Regions from separate parts of the Clostridium sp. BJN0001 genome, predicted to be linked through region 3. Evidence: riboswitches for the same ligand, from Rfam matches in the RefSeq annotation. Region 3 holds a riboswitch; each other region holds the start of a gene.

Region 1 (5,955 bases), 640 kb from region 3:
ACTTATGGATTATGTAGTTAAAGAGGGATGCGATGTAGGATTTGCTTTTGATGGAGATGCAGATAGATGTCTAGCTGTTGATGAAAAAGGAAATCTTATAAGTGGAGATTTCACTCTTATGTTATGTGGAAGCTATTTAAAAGAGCTTGGAAAGTTAAGCCACAATACAATTGTTGGAACAGTAATGAGTAATTTAGGTCTTGATATAGCTTGCAAGAAACTTAAAATGAATCTTGTAAAGACTACTGTAGGAGATAGATATGTTCTTGAAAAGATGATAAGAGAGGGATATACTCTTGGTGGAGAACAGTCTGGACACATTATCTTCTTAGATTACAATACTACTGGAGATGGGCTTGTTACAGCACTTCAGATTGCTACAATTGTTAAGAAGAAGGGAAAATCATTATCAGAATTATGCTCTATTATGAAAGATCTTCCACAGGTACTTGCTAATGCTGTTGTACCAAACGATAAAAAGGAAGATTATTTAAATGATGATGAAATTCAAGCTGAAATTAAAAAGATAGAAGATTCTCTTAATGGAGTAGGAAGAGTTCTTATAAGACCATCAGGAACAGAACCTCTAGTAAGAGTAATGCTTGAAGGAGAAAATCAAAAAGAAATTGATAAAATGGCTCATAAACTTGCTGATTTAATACATAATAAGTATACTAAGTAAAAGTTTGAACATTTTAAATTGAATATTAATGCTTGCTTTAGCATGATATAAAAAAGAGAATTCATTTGGATTCTCTTTTTTTAACATTTTAAGAAATCTCTTTATAAGTAGATTTAAGTAGTAATATAATTATGATATAAAATTAAAGATAAGGAGTGATTCTGTATGAAATGGAAAGAAGTAAGAGAATTGTATCCTAATCAATTTGTAAAATTTGAAATCTTAGAATCTCACATAAAAGATAATAAAGAATATGTGGATGATGTTGCAGTTATTAAAGCTCTTTCTGATGGAAAAGATGCAAGAAAAGAGTTTATAAATTGTAAAAAAGGTCAATTAGTATACAATACTAAAAATGAAGAATTAATAATACAGTTAGTAAAGCATGTTGGGATTAGAAGAAGTGTATAAAATGAATAATTTGCAATTTAAAGATGGACTATTGTACACTTCAATAATTCTAAAACATGGAGATAAATCTGTTTTAGTAGAGAATGTTATTATTGACAATGGAGCATTTCATACAATTATAGCTACTGATTATTTAGAAAAGATGGATGTTGAATTTTCAGACGATGATGAATTAGTTAAAGCTTCCGGTTATGGTGGAACTGTTTGATATTCTGTAAGGAAAAGAATAGATTATATTTTTTCTTTAGAAAATTATATTGCAGTTAAATGTGTGGATAACTTTTTAGCATAGGGGATATAACATAGTCGCCTTGGCAGTTTTTTTATTTAAATATTAATTTTTATAGACTGTATAGATATTCTTCAAAATACTTAGAATTAGCTAGAAAACACAAGCTAAACTCACATAATCACTATAAATAGAAAAAAACAATAAAAATCCATATTTATTTTACTTTGACTTTCTTTGACCTTAAAAGTATAATGTACTTGTACAAAGGAAATAGATAAAGATCCTAAACAAAAAGTAAAAATTATATTTATATATTTTAAGGAGGTTTTAGTATGTTTGGATTAATACCATTTAGAACTAACAAAAATGAAGAGAAAGGCGTTGCATTTAATGATTTCTTTACTGACTTTTTTAATGATGACTTTTTCTCACCAATGAATATTTCAGATGAAGGAATGAAAAAATTTAATGCAGATGTAAGAGAAACTGATAAAGAATATCTAGTTTCAGCAGAACTTCCTGGAGTAAAAAAAGAGGATATAGCACTAGATTACAAGGATAATAATTTAGTAATAAGAGCAAAAAGAGAAGAAGTCCATGATGAATCAAAGGACAATTATATAAGAAAAGAAAGAAGCTATGGAGAATTTAGCAGACAATTCTATTTTGACAATGTAGACAAAGAAAAAATTTGTGCAAAATTCCAAAATGGAGAACTTCAAATAATTCTTCCAAAGACTGAGCAGAAGGTTGATGACAGCACAAAGATATTTATTAGGTAAAAAATATTATATTGACAATTAAGTTAATGTAAGTATATAATATAGAAAATTAAAAACTTATCAAGAGAGGTGGAGGGACTGGCCCGTTGAAGCCCAGCAACCAATAATAGATTATTATTATATGGTGCTAATTCCTGGAGTGTTTTACTCAGAGATAAGAAGTATTTTCTTAGAATGTGTTGTTAATAATGCACCGGAATTTATTTTCTGGTGCATTTTTAATATATAAAAAGCTTTAAATTTTAATAAAGCGGATATAAGGTGCTTTTAGAAATAAAAGATAATAGGGAATCAGGTTAGAATCCTGAGCAGCACCCACTACTGTATTTTGGACGAAATTTCTATATCCACTGCTTACTATAAAAGCGGGAAGGAGAAAGAGTAGGCTGATAATAAGTCAGGAGACCTGCCTTATATTTAATTTAAGCCCTTGGGGATGAGGGATAAGGAGGAAAAAATATGTTAAAAACAACTATTTCAGGCTATCCAAGGATAGGCAGAAAAAGGGAACTAAAATTTGCTACTGAAAAGTATTTTAAGGAGCAGATAACAAAGGAAGAATTTTTAAAAACATCACAAAATTTAAGGAAAGAGTATTTTATGATACAGAAAAACAAAGGTATAGATATAATACCTGTCAATGATTTTTCTTATTATGATAATATTCTTGATACAGCTTATATGCTTAATGTCATACCGAAAAGATACAAAGATTTAAATCTTGATAATCTTGATACATATTTTGCTATGGCAAGAGGATATCAGAAAGATGGAAATGATGTAACAGCACTTGCTATGAAAAAATGGTTTAATACAAATTATCACTATATTGTACCAGAGATAGATGATTATACAGAGTTTAAGCTTAATGATACAAAAATATTTGACCTTTATGATGAGGCAAAAAAATTAGACATAAATGCAAAACCTGTGATAATTGGACCATTTACGTTTTTAAAATTATCTAAGATTAATACAAAAAGAAGTTTTGAAGATCTTTTAGATAGTCTTGCAGATGTATATTCTAACATATTTGATAAGTTAGATGAAAAAGGTGCATCATACGTTCAGATAGAAGAACCTGAACTTGTAAAAGATATTACAGATGATGAATTTAAACTTTTTAAATCTGTATACTCTAAGATATTTAAAAAGAAATATAAATTTGAGTCTATACTTCAAACTTATTTTGGAGATATAAGGGACATATATAAAAACATTTCTGAATTACAATTTGATATAATAGCTCTTGATTTTGTTGAAGGAAAAGAAACTTTAAACTTAATCAGAAAGTATGGTTTTCCAAAGAATAAAAAGCTTATTGCTGGAATAATTAATGGAAAAAATATATGGGTTAATGATTATAAAAAATCTATTGAAGTATTAAAAGAAATTGAAAAAAATATAGATAGAGACAGAATTATTTTAGGTACAAGCTGCTCACTTTTACATGTACCATATACAGTAAAAAATGAGACAAAACTTGCAGATGAGTACAAAGAGAGCATGGCTTTTGCTGAGGAAAAACTTGATGAACTTAAAGAAATTAAAATTTTAGAAGACAATAAAGATTATGAAAACAGCAGTGAATTTGTTGCAAATGGTCTTATTTTAAAGAGAAAGAGAGAAAATAAGTTATGCTTCTTAAAAGAAGTCAGAGAAAAAATAAAGAATTTAAAACCATCTGATTTTAGAAGAAAAGAAAGTTTTGATACAAGACGTGATTTTCAAAAAGAAGAATTTAACTTACCACTACTTAAAACAACAACAATAGGTTCATTCCCTCAGACAGCAGAGATTAAAAATGAAAGAAAAAAATTTAGAAATGGAATTATAAAAGAAGGAGAATATAATAATTTCTTAAAGAAAAAAATTGATGAAGTTATAAAATTTCAAGAAGATATAGGACTTGATGTTCTTGTACATGGAGAATATGAGAGAACAGATATGGTTGAATATTTTGGAAAACTTCTTCAAGGATTTTTATTTACAGAAAACGGCTGGGTTCAGTCATATGGGACAAGAGGGGTAAAGCCACCTATAATATATGGAGACATAAAAAGAGTAGAGCCTATGACTGTAAAGTGGATAAAATATGCACAAGAAAAGACTGAAAAGCCTGTTAAAGGTATGCTTACAGGGCCTGTCACAATTCTAAACTGGTCATTTAAAAGAGAAGATATTGACATTAAGTCAATAATGTATCAGATTGGTATTGCAATAGGTGAGGAAGTTCTTGACCTTGAGAAAAATGGAATAAAGATAATACAGATAGATGAAGCAGCTTTAAGAGAAAAGCTTCCTCTAAGAAAGAGTGATTGGCAGAAAGAATATCTTGATTTTGCAATTCCTGCATTCCGTCTTACAAATGCAAAGGTAAAAAAATCAACTCAGATTCACACACATATGTGCTATAGTGAATTTAACGATATAATAAAGGCTATTGATGATATGGATGCTGATGTTATATCTATAGAGGCAGCAAGATCAGATTTCTCTATTCTTGATTTTCTAAAAGAAAATAACTTTAGACTTGAAATAGGACCAGGAGTTTATGATATACATTCTCCAAGAGTTCCATCAGAAGAAGAAATAGAAGATGCAATAAAAATAATGCTTTCAAAAATAGATGCTGATAAGCTATGGATAAATCCTGACTGTGGACTTAAAACAAGAGGAACAGAGGAAACTATAAAAAGTCTTAAAAATTTAGTTAATGCAGCTAAAAAAATAAGAGAAGAGCTTTAAAAAAAGGCCTTGCACTAAAATAATTAGTGCAAGACCTCTTTTTTAATAAGTAATAGTGTGTGCTTTTTTATTGCCTGATTTTGCTTTTCCTTGAATTTCAGGAACGGGAGAAACATCATTTTTATCTACGTGATATTTATGATTACTTTCAGTGCCATGTGGATCTTTTACGTTAGGCCTTCTCATGCCAGCTTTAGCCATAACAATCACCTCATCTATAGTATGGGAAATTTAATCAAATATTATTCATCTATTTATAATTTATTTTAATTTAAATTTCTTAACCATATCGGAAAGCACTGTAGAGTTATTTTTATTCTTATCTGATTCTTTTAATATATCAGAATTTTTTTCTCGTATATTCTGCATATTATTGCTTATAGTTGATGAAGATTCTGTTATGGAAAATATAAATTCAGATATTTTATTTATATTATTTTTTATATTAGATACAGAATTTGATATTTTAGAAGAATTTTCTGAATAAGTATCTGCAATTTTCTTAAAATCTGTACCTGCTGATTTATATGAAAGTGTTATATCTATTATGTCTGAATAATTTTTTAGTATATCTTTATCAACAAAATCTAAAAGCTCTTTAGATGATTCAGCAAGTTCTGAGATTGAAGAAAGTGCATTAGTTATATTACTTTTTATTAAAATTACTGCATTTTTAGATTCATCAGAAAGGTTTCTTATTTCATCTGCTACAACTGCAAAGCCTTTTCCATTTTCACCAGCACGTGCGGCCTCAATTGATGCATTTAATGCTAGAAGATTTGTTCTATCTGATATTTCTAAAATACTTTCTGTTATTTCAGAAATATTTTCAACACTTTTTATTTGATCTAATGATTCTTTTAATTTTCCACCGCATTTTTCATATATTTGTTTTATGTTATCTGAGAAGCTCTTAGTATTCTCATAGAAAGTTCCTGCCTGCATCTCAATTTTATCTGCATAAGCTATAGATTTTTTTGCATTTAAGGCAGATGTTGTTGTAGAATTATCAACATTTTCTGTAATAGAATTTACTTCTGACAAAAGAGATGATGATTCCTGAAGGCTTGAAAAAATTTGAGTTGATTTATCAGCTGCTT
Region 2 (5,955 bases), 670 kb from region 3:
CGTATTATATGGCAGCAGAGTCACGCTGTTATGATGGCACTATGCACTTTATTGAAGAGGATAAGAGAGTTACAAGTTTAAATATAATACTTTTTTCAGTATATTTTATTTTTCTTATAGCGCTTAAAATATTTTTAAAGTAAGGAGATGAATTTATGGACAATAAGGACATATATATATTAAGAGTTAAGGATTTATGTTATTCATATGATGAGGATAAAGATGTATTAAAAAACATTAATCTTAATATAAAAAAAGGTGAAAAGATAGCAGTAATGGGTTCAAATGGAGCAGGAAAATCCACATTCTTTTTGAATTTAAATGGTGTTTTAAGAAAATCTTCAGGGCAGATATTTTTTAAAGATAAAGAGATAACCAAAAAAGATGTTAATGAGCTTAGAAAAAATGTAGGAATAGTATTTCAAGATGCAGATAATCAGATAATTGCATCGACAGTTCTTGCAGAAGTTTCATTTGGACCTATGAATTTAAAACTTCCAAAAAATGAGGTAAAAAAAAGAGTAGACATGGCACTTTCTTATATGAATATAAGTGAATTTAAATTAAGACCGCCGCATTATTTAAGTGGAGGAGAAAAAAAGAAAGTTACTATTGCAGATATAATTGCTATGAAAAGTAAAGTCATTATATTTGATGAACCTACAGCATCACTTGATCCATTAAATGCACAGATGCTTGAAAATGTTCTATCAAAACTTGCAGATGAAGGGAAAACTCTTCTTATTTCAACACATGATGTTGATTTTGCATATAGATGGGCAGAAAGGATAGTTGTATTTAGTGATGGAAAAATAATTGCAGATGATACTCCTGTTAATATTTTTAAAAATAAGGATGTTATTAAAGAAGCAAATTTAAAAAAGCCAATACTTTTAGATGTCTATGAGTCTCTTTTAGAAAAAAATATTGTTAAAGAGAATATTTATCCAAAGAATATAGAGGAATTTAAGGAGATGATATGAAATAATTAATTGACAATATTGAAGTTCTTATTATACAATTAAAATCGTATAATTTAATAATATAGAGGGTGCCTGTGAAAAAAAATTTTTTACAGGATAATAGGGAAAAAGGTGAAATTCCTTTACGGTCCCGCCGCTGTGTAAGTGTAGCTTATTTTTGATGCCACTGAAATTAATATATTTTGGGAAGGCTATTTAAGTGCATGATACTTGAGTCAGAAGACCTGCCCACTATAGCGCATGATTTTAAGTTACGAGCGATGACTTAAATATCAAAGAAACCTTTTAAAAGAAAATTTTTAGGGGGTTATTTTGTAATGCCAGTTTAATGAGTGGGAATCATTAGATTTATGGCATTATTTTATTTTAAGGGGGAATAAAAATGGAAAAAAATAAAAAACTATTAAGGTTTTTAACCGCTCTTATTATCTCATTTTCAGTAATTCCATCAGCTTATGGAATGCATATCATGGAAGGATACCTTCAGCCCAAATTTTGTGTATTATGGGGAGTTATCTGTATACCTTTTTTAATTGCAGGATTTGTATCATTAAAAAAGACACTTAAAACAGATAGAAAATCTATAATACTTATTGCGATGGCAGGTGCATTTATTTTTGTACTTTCATCTCTTAAGATACCATCTGTAACAGGAAGCTGTTCACATATGACAGGAACAGGACTTGGAGCACTTTTATTTGGACCATTTGCAGTAAGCATACTCGGAATTATCGTACTTATTTTTCAGGCAATTATGCTTGCCCATGGTGGAATAACAACACTTGGAGCAAATACTTTTTCAATGGCAATTGCAGGACCGATATTATCTTATGTATTATATATTTTATTAAAAAAAGTAAAAGTAAACAGAAAAGTATCAATATTTATAGCAGCAGCTTTAGGTGATCTTTTTACTTACTGCGTAACAAGTTTTCAATTAGCGATAGCTTATCCATCTCAAAATGGAGGAGTTTTAGCATCTGTTTTTAAGTTCTTAGGAGTTTTTGCACCTACACAAGTTCCACTTGCAATTATAGAAGGAATACTAACAGTAATTATAATTATAGGACTTGAAACATACGCAAAATCTGAACTTTCAGCTATTGGGTTTTTAAAGGGGGAGAAATAGATGAGTAAGAATAAGAAGACAGTAATAACATTATTAATACTTGTAGTGCTTATAGCTATGGTGCCTCTTTTCACATTAAAAGGAGCAGAATTCTCAGGCTCTGATGATGCAGGAAGTGAAATGATAGAAGAAATAAAAGGCGACAAATATGAACCTTGGTTTACACCAGTTTTTGAAAAAGCTATAAACGGAGAACTTCCAGGAGAAGTTGAAAGTCTTTTATTCTGCATTCAGACAGGAATAGGAGTTGGAGTGTTTTCATTCTTTATGGGAAGATTCGTTGAGAGAAAGAAATGGACAGACCTTGCAAATGACAAAGCACAAAGGACAAAGGACAAATAAAAGGACAAAGGACAAATGACAAATGACAAAGATGGTTGTTTCTGCTCAAAATCGCAGAAACCTAAATTAATATAAAAATTGACAATTGTGGAAGTTTCTGCTTGAGCGCAGAAACTTGAATATATGAGGGGCTGTTGCACTAAAAAATTAGTGCGATAGCTCCTTACTCTTATTTGTTAGGATTTGGAGGTAATATAGTTGGTTCGTTATAACCTAATTCTACCAAAGCAGATTTTGCTTCTGCAAGTTCTGCTTTTAAATTAGAAACAGTTCTTCTAAAGTCTACTTCTTTTATTGCATTACTAATAGTTGACTGAGAAACTTTCATTAATACTCCAATAGCAGTCATACTATAGTTCATTTCTTTATTAAGTATGTAAGCCATTAATTTATGTTGATCTGTTAGTTTTGATTTCATAGCTAAAAGCTCCTTTTTTAAAAAATTATTTATAAATATTTGATATTATCGAATAATATTAAATATTTATGTCTGATTCAATTATATAACAAATAAACGGAAAGTCAATTATTAATATATTATTTTTTATTTCTAAAGGATATATTATACAAAGTGAGCTATTGGTATGTTCATTTTTTATATATTTATTTGATTTATATATAAAAAATACACTTATAAAAAATAAGAATACTTTAATAAAGCATCGTTAATTATAAAAAAGAATATAAAAAATTACAAAATGAATATAGTGATTTAAAATTAGAGGTTGCTGTTTTACGAGATTTATTATTTAATTTGTTTATTTTATTTAAATATTTGGTATAATATAAATAAGAAAAGCTTAGTAACTGCGAATTACTAAGCTAATCCTAGAACGTTTTTAGTTTTAGGGCCATTAGATTTATTTAATTTATATTAGAAAATAGACACTACATTTTGTTTGATGGGGTGTCTTTTTACGTTGCCTTAAAATTTATTTTAAAACCTTTTATGTTAAATTATAGGTTAAATTCACAATATTGTGAATTGACAATCCAAAGGACAAAGGACAATTGTGGATGTTTCTGCTCAAAATCGCAGAAACTTTATATTTAGCTTTCGCTTCAGGCGAAAGCTTTATTTTTTTGCGAGAATCGCAAAAAAACATACAATGAAATTCCTGCGGAATTTCCACCACATTTGTCATTTGTCCTTTGAAAGTTTGTCATTTGTAGTTGTCCTCGTATAATAGGTTTGTAATAAGAAATTTTCTTATTATAAACCTATTTTTATTATATAGAATAAAGAAAGTGTCTTTTTTCCTATGGGAGTTCTCCCGATATTTTGTTACTCATTCTTATCTGCTTTCTAAATCTATATTTCAAAAAAATATTTATAAAGAATTATCCTAATGTTAAAATATCCGTAATGGAAATTAACAAAGGTTACAGCCGCATTTGTCCTGCAAAACATTATGTTATTGCCTTTAAAGCTTGCTGCCTAATCAGAATATCAAATTCTGCTTACACAAATGTTGCATCTCCTACCGTAGCCGCCAGCAAGGTATTTCGGTTTGGATGAATGCTGATTACGCGAGGGTTCAGTTAATATTCTGAATTAGGATAATTCCTTTTTAACTTCCTTATTATATTTGAAAGGTGGTGATTTTATGAAGAATATAAATTACTTATCAACGCTATTTGTAGGAATTGATATAAGTTCACGAGAAAATGTTGTTTCTGCTTTAAATTTCAATCAAGATTTTTTAATTAAAATGAAAGCGGTCGCGAATACGCAGACCGGTGCAAAGCAGCTTGAAACTATGCTTGTTGATGTATTAAAAAATAATATTTATAGATCTGTAATAATTGGATTAGAATCTACTTCGTTTTACGGAGTTCACATCGCTAATTTTTTATCAACAAGTGAAATATTAATGCCATATAAACCATATGTTTATTGTTTAAATCCAAAGGAGATTGCTAACTACAAAAAATCATTTAATGACCTCAATAAAAATGATGGTATAGATTCATTTGTAATTGCTGATTTTGCAAGGGTTGGGAGAATACATATCGAACCATGGCATGGCTCTCAATATCTTGCTTTGCAAAGACTTACAAGACATAGGCTTCATATAGCAAATTCCTTAACAAGAGAAAAAACCTATATGCTTTCAAATGTATTTCTCAAATTTAGTGAATTTGCTTTATTAGATGATGAAAAGCATCCTTTTTCAGACAAATTTGGAGCAACTGCATCATCAATATTAACAGAATTTTTGTCTACTGAAGATATCGCAAATACTCCCATGGAGGAGCTTGTGAATTTCGTAAATAAAAAAAGCCGAAAACAAATTTCTAATCCTGAACTTACTGTTGAAATTCTGCAGCAAGCGGCGCGAAACTCGTATCGGCTTGATAAATGTTTATATGAACCCCTTACAACTTCTATTGCCTGTTCTTTTAACTGTATTCAGGCATTTCAAAATCAACTAAAAACTATTAACAGAGCTATCGAAAAAACTGTAAAGGGTTTAAATGCTAACGAATATCAAATCTTGATGTCAATCCCTGGATTTGGTCCTGTATACTCTAGTGGTATAATCGCCGAACTAGGTAGCATAAAAAACTTTCCTAACAATGATACCGTTGCAAAATATGCCGGTATCGTATGGAAGGAAAATCAATCCGGTAGTTTTAAAGCTGAAAAAACACCTATGAGCAAAGCTGGTAACAGATATTTGCGTTATTATCTTATAGAAGCTACTACAAGTGTCATAAGACACATTCCGGAATATGAAAAATTCTATAAAAAGAAATACGCTGAAGTTACTACTCATCAACATAAACGAGCACTTGCGTTAACATCTCGTAAATTAATTCGTTTGATTTTTGGATTGCTGGCTAAAAATCAACTCTATTCTGCAGATAGTGTAGATAGATAACTTAATACATAATTTGGCGAACATACATTCCCGCCAGACTGTATGTCTATTAGTGTTGACTTTTTTTATAAAAATTATTCAAAATTATTTTCATTTTTCTCTTGACCTATTACCAAATTGCTTTAACAATTTGTCATTTAGTACGTACATTCTCAATTGCAATTTTTCATTTGAAAAAACTTAATCATTAATAACATTGACTAAAAACGCTATGTTAGGTATTATTAATATGTGTTAGAGATAACTAACCTGAAAGGAGAATATCTATGAGTGTTGTAATAATTGGAGGACATGACAGGATGGTCTGTCAATATAAGAAAATATGTAAGGATCATAAGTGTAAGGCGAAGGTATTTACAAAAATGCCTGGAAATCTTAAAGGTCAGATAGGAAGTCCTGATCTTATTATATTATTTACAAGTACGGTGTCGCACAAGATGGTAAGATGTGCAACAGCTGAAGCAGAGAAGAGAAATGCGTCAATTGTAAGAAGCCATACAAGCAGTCAGAATGCTTTAAATGAGATTCTTCAAAAAGTCTGTATGTAATTTATTTTTTGGAAATCATATGTTTTTGAGGGCGCAGTGTAATATCTGTTGAAAGTATGTTTGAGCGC
Region 3 (5,955 bases):
CACAAAATGTGATTCTATTCCTAACCCAGGACATAGACCTGGATTTTTACCAAACTTTTTAAATGATATGGGAGTTAATGTTATCATATCAGGAGGTATGGGAGAAGGTGCTGTAGATATCTTTAATGAAAAAGGTATTGAAGTTATTTTAGGAGCATCTGGTAATGCAAAAGATGCTGTAAATGAATATCTTAAAGGAGCACTTAAATCTACAGGATCTATCTGTCATGAACATCAGCATGAAGGTGAATGTGGAAAGTAAATTATTATAAGTGTTTAATTTCTAAAGATAAAATTATATTAAATATTAAAAGTAACATTTTAACTATAAAGCCTATAATCATAAATAAAACTAATGATTATAGGCTATTTTTTATATATCAAATTATTAATGTATTACAAATTTTAATTATTATTCTTTTAATGAAGAAAGTGATATTGATAAAAATTATGGTAAGATATATAATATGTAAAAAATAACTATTAGGCTGATGAAAAATGGAGGACATATTATGCATAATTTAATTGCACATGCTTTAGTTCAAAATAAAAAAGGAGAAATTCTTATAATTAGAAGAACACTTGTTGAAAGAGGCAAAAAAAATTTTGAGGCAGGAAAATGGGATATTCCAGGAGGAACTGTAGGTTCATTAAATATAGTTCTAAATTTGGAAGAACATGATGACTATAAATGGGTCAGTAAATCAGAAATATTAAAACTAGATGATAGCAAATTAGTTTCATATATGAAAGAAGCAGTAAAGTTATTAAAGTAATTTTACTGTTTTTTTATATAAATATTATTTTCAGATTTAATCATAGTACTAATTATATATTTATATAATTTACTGTATGAGTATTTCTATAATAAAGGCTACATAGTTTATATGTAAAAATAAATTAAGCAGGTTTTAATTTAGACAAAAATTATATGGTAAAGGGGATAGTATTATGTTAGAAAGCAGATGTCCAGTAACAGGAAGAATGAATATGGAAAAAGATTTTAAAGGCAAAGGAACAACTAATGAAGACTGGTGGCCAAATCAGCTTAAACTTAATATTCTTCGTCAAAATTCAGAACTTAGCAATCCTATGTCAAAGGGATTTAATTATGATGAAGAATTTAAAGAATTAGATTATTATGGATTAAAAAATGATTTATATAAGCTAATGACAGATTCTAAAAAGTGGTGGCCTGCCGATTATGGTCATTATGGACCACTTTTTATTCGTATGGCTTGGCATAGTGCTGGAACTTATAGAGTTGGTGATGGAAGAGGAGGCGGAGGACAAGGATTACAGCGTTTCCCACCACTTAATAGCTGGCCAGATAATGTAAATTTAGATAAAGCACGTCGTTTACTTTGGCCTATTAAAAAGAAATATGGGAACAAAATATCATGGGCAGACCTTATGATACTTACAGGTAATTGTGCATTAGAATCTATGGGATTAAAGACAATTGGTTTTGGTGGTGGCAGAGCAGACGTTTGGGAACCACAGGAGGATATTTATTGGGGCAGTGAAAAAGAGTGGCTCGCTGATGAGCGTAATGAAGAAGATGATAAAGAAAAACTTGAAAATCCACTTGCTGCTGTACAGATGGGGTTAATTTATGTAAATCCAGAAGGACCAAATGGAGTGCCTGATCCTGTAAAATCAGCTGATGATGTGAGAGTAACATTTCAGCGTATGGCAATGAATGATGAAGAGACTGTTGCGCTTATAGCTGGTGGACATACTTTTGGAAAATGCCACGGCGCAGCTTCTGCTTCATATGTAGGTAAAGAACCTGAAGCTGCACCTATTGAAGAGCAGGGATTAGGGTGGAAAAGCAGCTATAAAACTGGTAAAGGTCCTGATACTATAAGTACTGGACTTGAAGGAGCATGGAAAGCTAAACCTGTACATTGGACAATGGGCTATTTAAAAACATTATTCAAATATGAATGGGAATTAGTTAAAAGTCCTGCAGGTGCATATCAGTGGCTTGCTAAGAATGTAGATGAAGAAGATATGGTAGTTGATGCCTACGATCCATCAAAAAAGCATAGACCTATGATGACTACTGCTGATTTATCACTTATTTATGATCCTATCTATAGGAAGATAGCAGAAAATTATTTAAAAAATCCAAAAAAATTTGCTGATGATTTTGCTAAAGCTTGGTTCAAATTAACACATAGAGATATGGGACCAATATCAAGATACCTAGGACCAGAAGTTCCAAAGGAAGTTTTCATTTGGCAAGATCCAGTACCAAAAGCTAATTATAAATTGGTTAATAAAAAGAATATTTCAGATATTAAGAAGAAAATTTTATCTTCAGGACTTTCTATATCAGAACTTGTTAAAATAGCTTGGAAATCTGCATCAACATTTCGTATTTCGGATAAACGTGGTGGAGCAAATGGTGCAAGAATACGATTAGAGCCACAAAGAAATTGGAAGAGCAATGAACCAGAAAAACTTAAAAAAGTTTTAGATATATTAGAAAAAATTCAAATTGATTTTAATAATTCACATTCAAAAGGAAGAAAGATTTCTTTAGCTGATATAATTGTATTAGCTGGATGTGTTGGTATCGAACAGGCTGCTAAAAATGCAGGTTATAAAATCACGGTTCCATTTATTAAAGGGCGAACTGATGCAAATAAGGAGCAGACAGATATAGAATCATTTAGTTATCTTGAGCCTAAGGCAGATGGATTTAGAAATTATGTAAAATATGATAAGTATGCAGAATTATCAGATGAAATGTTAATTGATAAAGCACAACTACTAAACTTAACAATTAAAGAGATGACAGTATTAATTGGTGGCATGCGTGTTTTAAATACTAATTATAAAGAGTCAAAAGATGGAGTATTTACAAATAAGAAAGAATGTCTTACAAATGATTTCTTTGTAAATCTTTTAGATATGGATACTGTGTGGAAGAAGTCACCTGAATGCAGCGAAAGATTTATAGGTTTTGATAGGGAAACAGGAAAGAAAAAATGGACAGCTACAAGAGTTGATCTTATATTTGGATCAAATGCACAGCTTCGTGCAGTTGCTGAAGTATATGCATCAAATGGAAATGAGGAAAAATTTATACAAGATTTTGTATGCGCATGGAATAAAGTAATGAATGCAGACCGTTTTGATGTTCAGAAGGATTAATGTTATGTTAACAAATAGTAAAATTGTTGAATATTTGTAAAAATACATTAAAATTAAAGTAGAGGTGACTATATATGAAAAAGGGGGTAAAAAAAATTATATTTGGACTCTTATCAATAATCTTATGTATTTTTATTTATATGATAATTCCGTATTCACCAATAAAAAAAGAATATTTAAACAATGTTAAAAATTTTAAGCAAAGTTATCAGATGCCAAAATATAAAATTACAGAAAATGATTTAAAGGTGCTTCCAGAAGCTTTGCAAAAGTATTTTGTAAAAAATGGATATTTAGGTATAGAAAGTGCAAATGCTGTTAAGTTTGACTTTAAAGATGCTGATTTTTTAATTTCAAGAAGTAAGCCTAAGATAAAAATTGACTATGTAGTATATGATTTTATAAAAGAGCCTATAAGAATAGCATTAATTGATTCTAAAATGTATGGTATACCATTTCAAGGAATTGATTTGTGTAAGGATGGAGGGTGTTCCATGAAAGGTGTAATTGCAAAGCATATACCTCTTTTTAATGAATCTTATGACTTCATAGATGCCACATATTTATCGGAGTGTTTAATGCACCCAAGCCTTGCACTTCAAAAAAATATTACGTATAGACAGCTTGATGATTATAGTGTAGAAGCGACAATAAGAAAAAATGATAAAGAAACTACAGGTGTTTTCTATTTTAATAAATCGGATGAAATGACTAGTTTTGTTGCTAAAAAAAGATTCTGCAGTGATACAAACACTTATGAAAAATGGTCTGCAATTGTAGATGATTATAAAATAATTAATGGAATCAATATACCGACAAAATTTCAAGCAGTATGGAATTTTGAAAGTGATAATTTGATTTATTTTGATAGTAATGGAATGGAAATTTCATATACTTAAAATTAATTATTAAAATTATAAAGAGCCTTCACTGTTTTGCAGCGAAGGCTTTTATTGAATAGAATTAAGGGGGAATTTAGATGCCGTTATTTTAAAGAAAAAGATATATTATAAAAGCTGCATCTTCTATTAGTATATTCATCTTATGATTAAAATGTGATAAGTTATGATAAAACAGTATCTTGATAATGGTAAATTATATTGTTATACTTAGACATATAAAAAGAATATGATATTTTAGGTATTTTTATTTAAGGAAAATAGTGAAAATCTATTACAGCCCCCGCTACTGTAAATGGTGACAAAGCCATAAAAACCACTAAAGATGAATTTATCTTTGGGAAGGATGGCAGAAGGATGACCCATAAGCCAGGAGACCTGCCTAAAATATATGTATGATAACTTCGGAGGGAAGCTAACCATATTTAACGATATTTTTATTTTAATATATTTATAAAATTTCGCATTAATAAGGATAAATGTATTTTATCCGCTTTATTTTTATGCAGATTTATATTATTAAAGTGTGTATATTATTGAATATAAAAAAACCTCTACAGATATCTGTAGAGGTCTTTTATTTATAAATCAAGGAGGAAATTAAATGTTATTTAAAAGTAAAAAGTTTATTCTTGCAGCATCAGTTACGCTTAGTATATTAGTATGCTTATCTGGATGTGGAAAAGGAAAGAGTGCTGATGCATCATTATCGAAAGAGACAGAGGTAACAGATGTACAAACAAATATTGAACTTATTGAAAGTAAAGAACTTTCAAATGTTAAGGAAGATCAAATACCTGATGTTACAGATGTAAAATGGTCTTTTGGTCTTGAAAATACACAGCCTATAGTATCTAAGGATGGAAAGAATGTTTTAATTGTTGAAAAGGAAAAAATGACATGGTATGATATAGAGTCTAAAAAGGAAGTATGGAGTAATTCAACATATGGAAATGTAGGAAGCTATATAATAAGTGATGATAAGCTTTATCTTGCAGATAAATACTCATATAAAAATGAGAAGAAAGAGGCAAATATTATATGTCTTGATGTAAATACAGGTAAAGAGTTATGGAGATATAATGTACAGAAAGATCTTAAGCCTGTTACAGATAAGTACATGAAGGAAAATTCTAAGATTAGCATATCAGGAAGTATAAAAATGACAGGTGATGATGGAAATCTTTATGTATGCGCAAGTTCTTCATGGGATAATGATAAAGATAAGGATAAAGCTGAAGTTTTACTTAAGATAGATAAAGACGGTAATAAAATATGGCAGACAGAATCACATGGTTTCCCAGGAATAATGAGTATGAGCGAAATGACAGTATTCGATGGAAAAATTATAATGGGTAATTACAGCTATGGTGACGATAAAACTGGTCCTGCATTTGTAGGAGCATATGATATAAATACTGGAAAAGAAGCATGGCATTTTGATGTTAAAAATGATTCAGATATGGCGTATACTAAGACTACTAATGTAAATGTTGGGATTATAGGAGATAAAATTGTTGCTGTAGCAGGTTATGGAAGAGCGTTTGTATTAGATAAAGATGGAAATGAAATCAATCATTTTGATTTGTTTAAGCCTGAAAAACATGATGATATAAACTTATATACAGCTGTTTCACATGACAATGTTGAATTTGGAAAAAATGAACTTATAGTTTCTCCAAATAAGACATATCTTAAAGATTCAAGTGATTCTAAAGGAAAACTACCTGCTGAACATTCAGATGTAGGAGTAATTAAAGTATTTGATCTTGATGGAAATCTTAATTGGAAGTTTAGAACAGGTGGAACTGTTACTAATATTAAGACAAAAGGTGATTATTTAGTTTTAGGTACATGTCAAAATCAAGATAATTATGATTACAGCTATTGT

Evidence for each region. A riboswitch is a leader RNA that binds a small molecule or an ion and turns the genes downstream of it on or off. The one in region 3 is predicted to bind cobalamin.
Region 1: linked by a shared signal. The riboswitch ahead of metE (5-methyltetrahydropteroyltriglutamate--homocysteine S-methyltransferase) and the one ahead of MTX53_RS11405 (PQQ-binding-like beta-propeller repeat protein) in region 3 are both predicted to bind cobalamin.
Region 2: linked by a shared signal. The riboswitch ahead of MTX53_RS01660 (energy-coupling factor ABC transporter permease) and the one ahead of MTX53_RS11405 (PQQ-binding-like beta-propeller repeat protein) in region 3 are both predicted to bind cobalamin.

Annotation. Positions count from the first base shown of each region.
Region 1 covers NZ_CP094971.1:301,875-307,829, forward strand. Annotated here, with positions in the region: gene glmM (phosphoglucosamine mutase) at 1-682, shown strand, start outside; gene MTX53_RS01540 (hypothetical protein) at 848-1,093, shown strand; gene MTX53_RS01545 (hypothetical protein) at 1,095-1,301, shown strand; gene MTX53_RS01550 (Hsp20/alpha crystallin family protein) at 1,658-2,107, shown strand; SAM riboswitch class I at 2,162-2,268, shown strand; cobalamin riboswitch at 2,350-2,536, shown strand; gene metE (5-methyltetrahydropteroyltriglutamate--homocysteine S-methyltransferase) at 2,567-4,855, shown strand; gene MTX53_RS01560 (hypothetical protein) at 4,898-5,056, opposite strand; gene MTX53_RS01565 (methyl-accepting chemotaxis protein) at 5,117-5,955, opposite strand, start outside.
Region 2 covers NZ_CP094971.1:326,340-332,294, forward strand. Annotated here, with positions in the region: gene cbiQ (cobalt ECF transporter T component CbiQ) at 1-143, shown strand, start outside; gene MTX53_RS01655 (ABC transporter ATP-binding protein) at 156-983, shown strand; cobalamin riboswitch at 1,033-1,230, shown strand; gene MTX53_RS01660 (energy-coupling factor ABC transporter permease) at 1,366-2,112, shown strand; gene MTX53_RS01665 (energy-coupling factor ABC transporter substrate-binding protein) at 2,113-2,454, shown strand; gene MTX53_RS01670 (hypothetical protein) at 2,624-2,872, opposite strand; gene MTX53_RS01675 (IS110 family transposase) at 4,062-5,339, shown strand; gene MTX53_RS01680 (DUF2325 domain-containing protein) at 5,606-5,887, shown strand; gene MTX53_RS01685 (SDR family oxidoreductase) at 5,889-5,955, opposite strand, start outside.
Region 3 covers NZ_CP094971.1:2,349,696-2,355,650, reverse strand. Annotated here, with positions in the region: gene MTX53_RS11425 (NifB/NifX family molybdenum-iron cluster-binding protein) at 1-262, shown strand, start outside; gene MTX53_RS11420 (NUDIX hydrolase) at 513-776, shown strand; gene katG (catalase/peroxidase HPI) at 952-3,165, shown strand; gene MTX53_RS11410 (DUF6544 family protein) at 3,240-4,064, shown strand; cobalamin riboswitch at 4,287-4,465, shown strand; gene MTX53_RS11405 (PQQ-binding-like beta-propeller repeat protein) at 4,669-5,955, shown strand, end outside.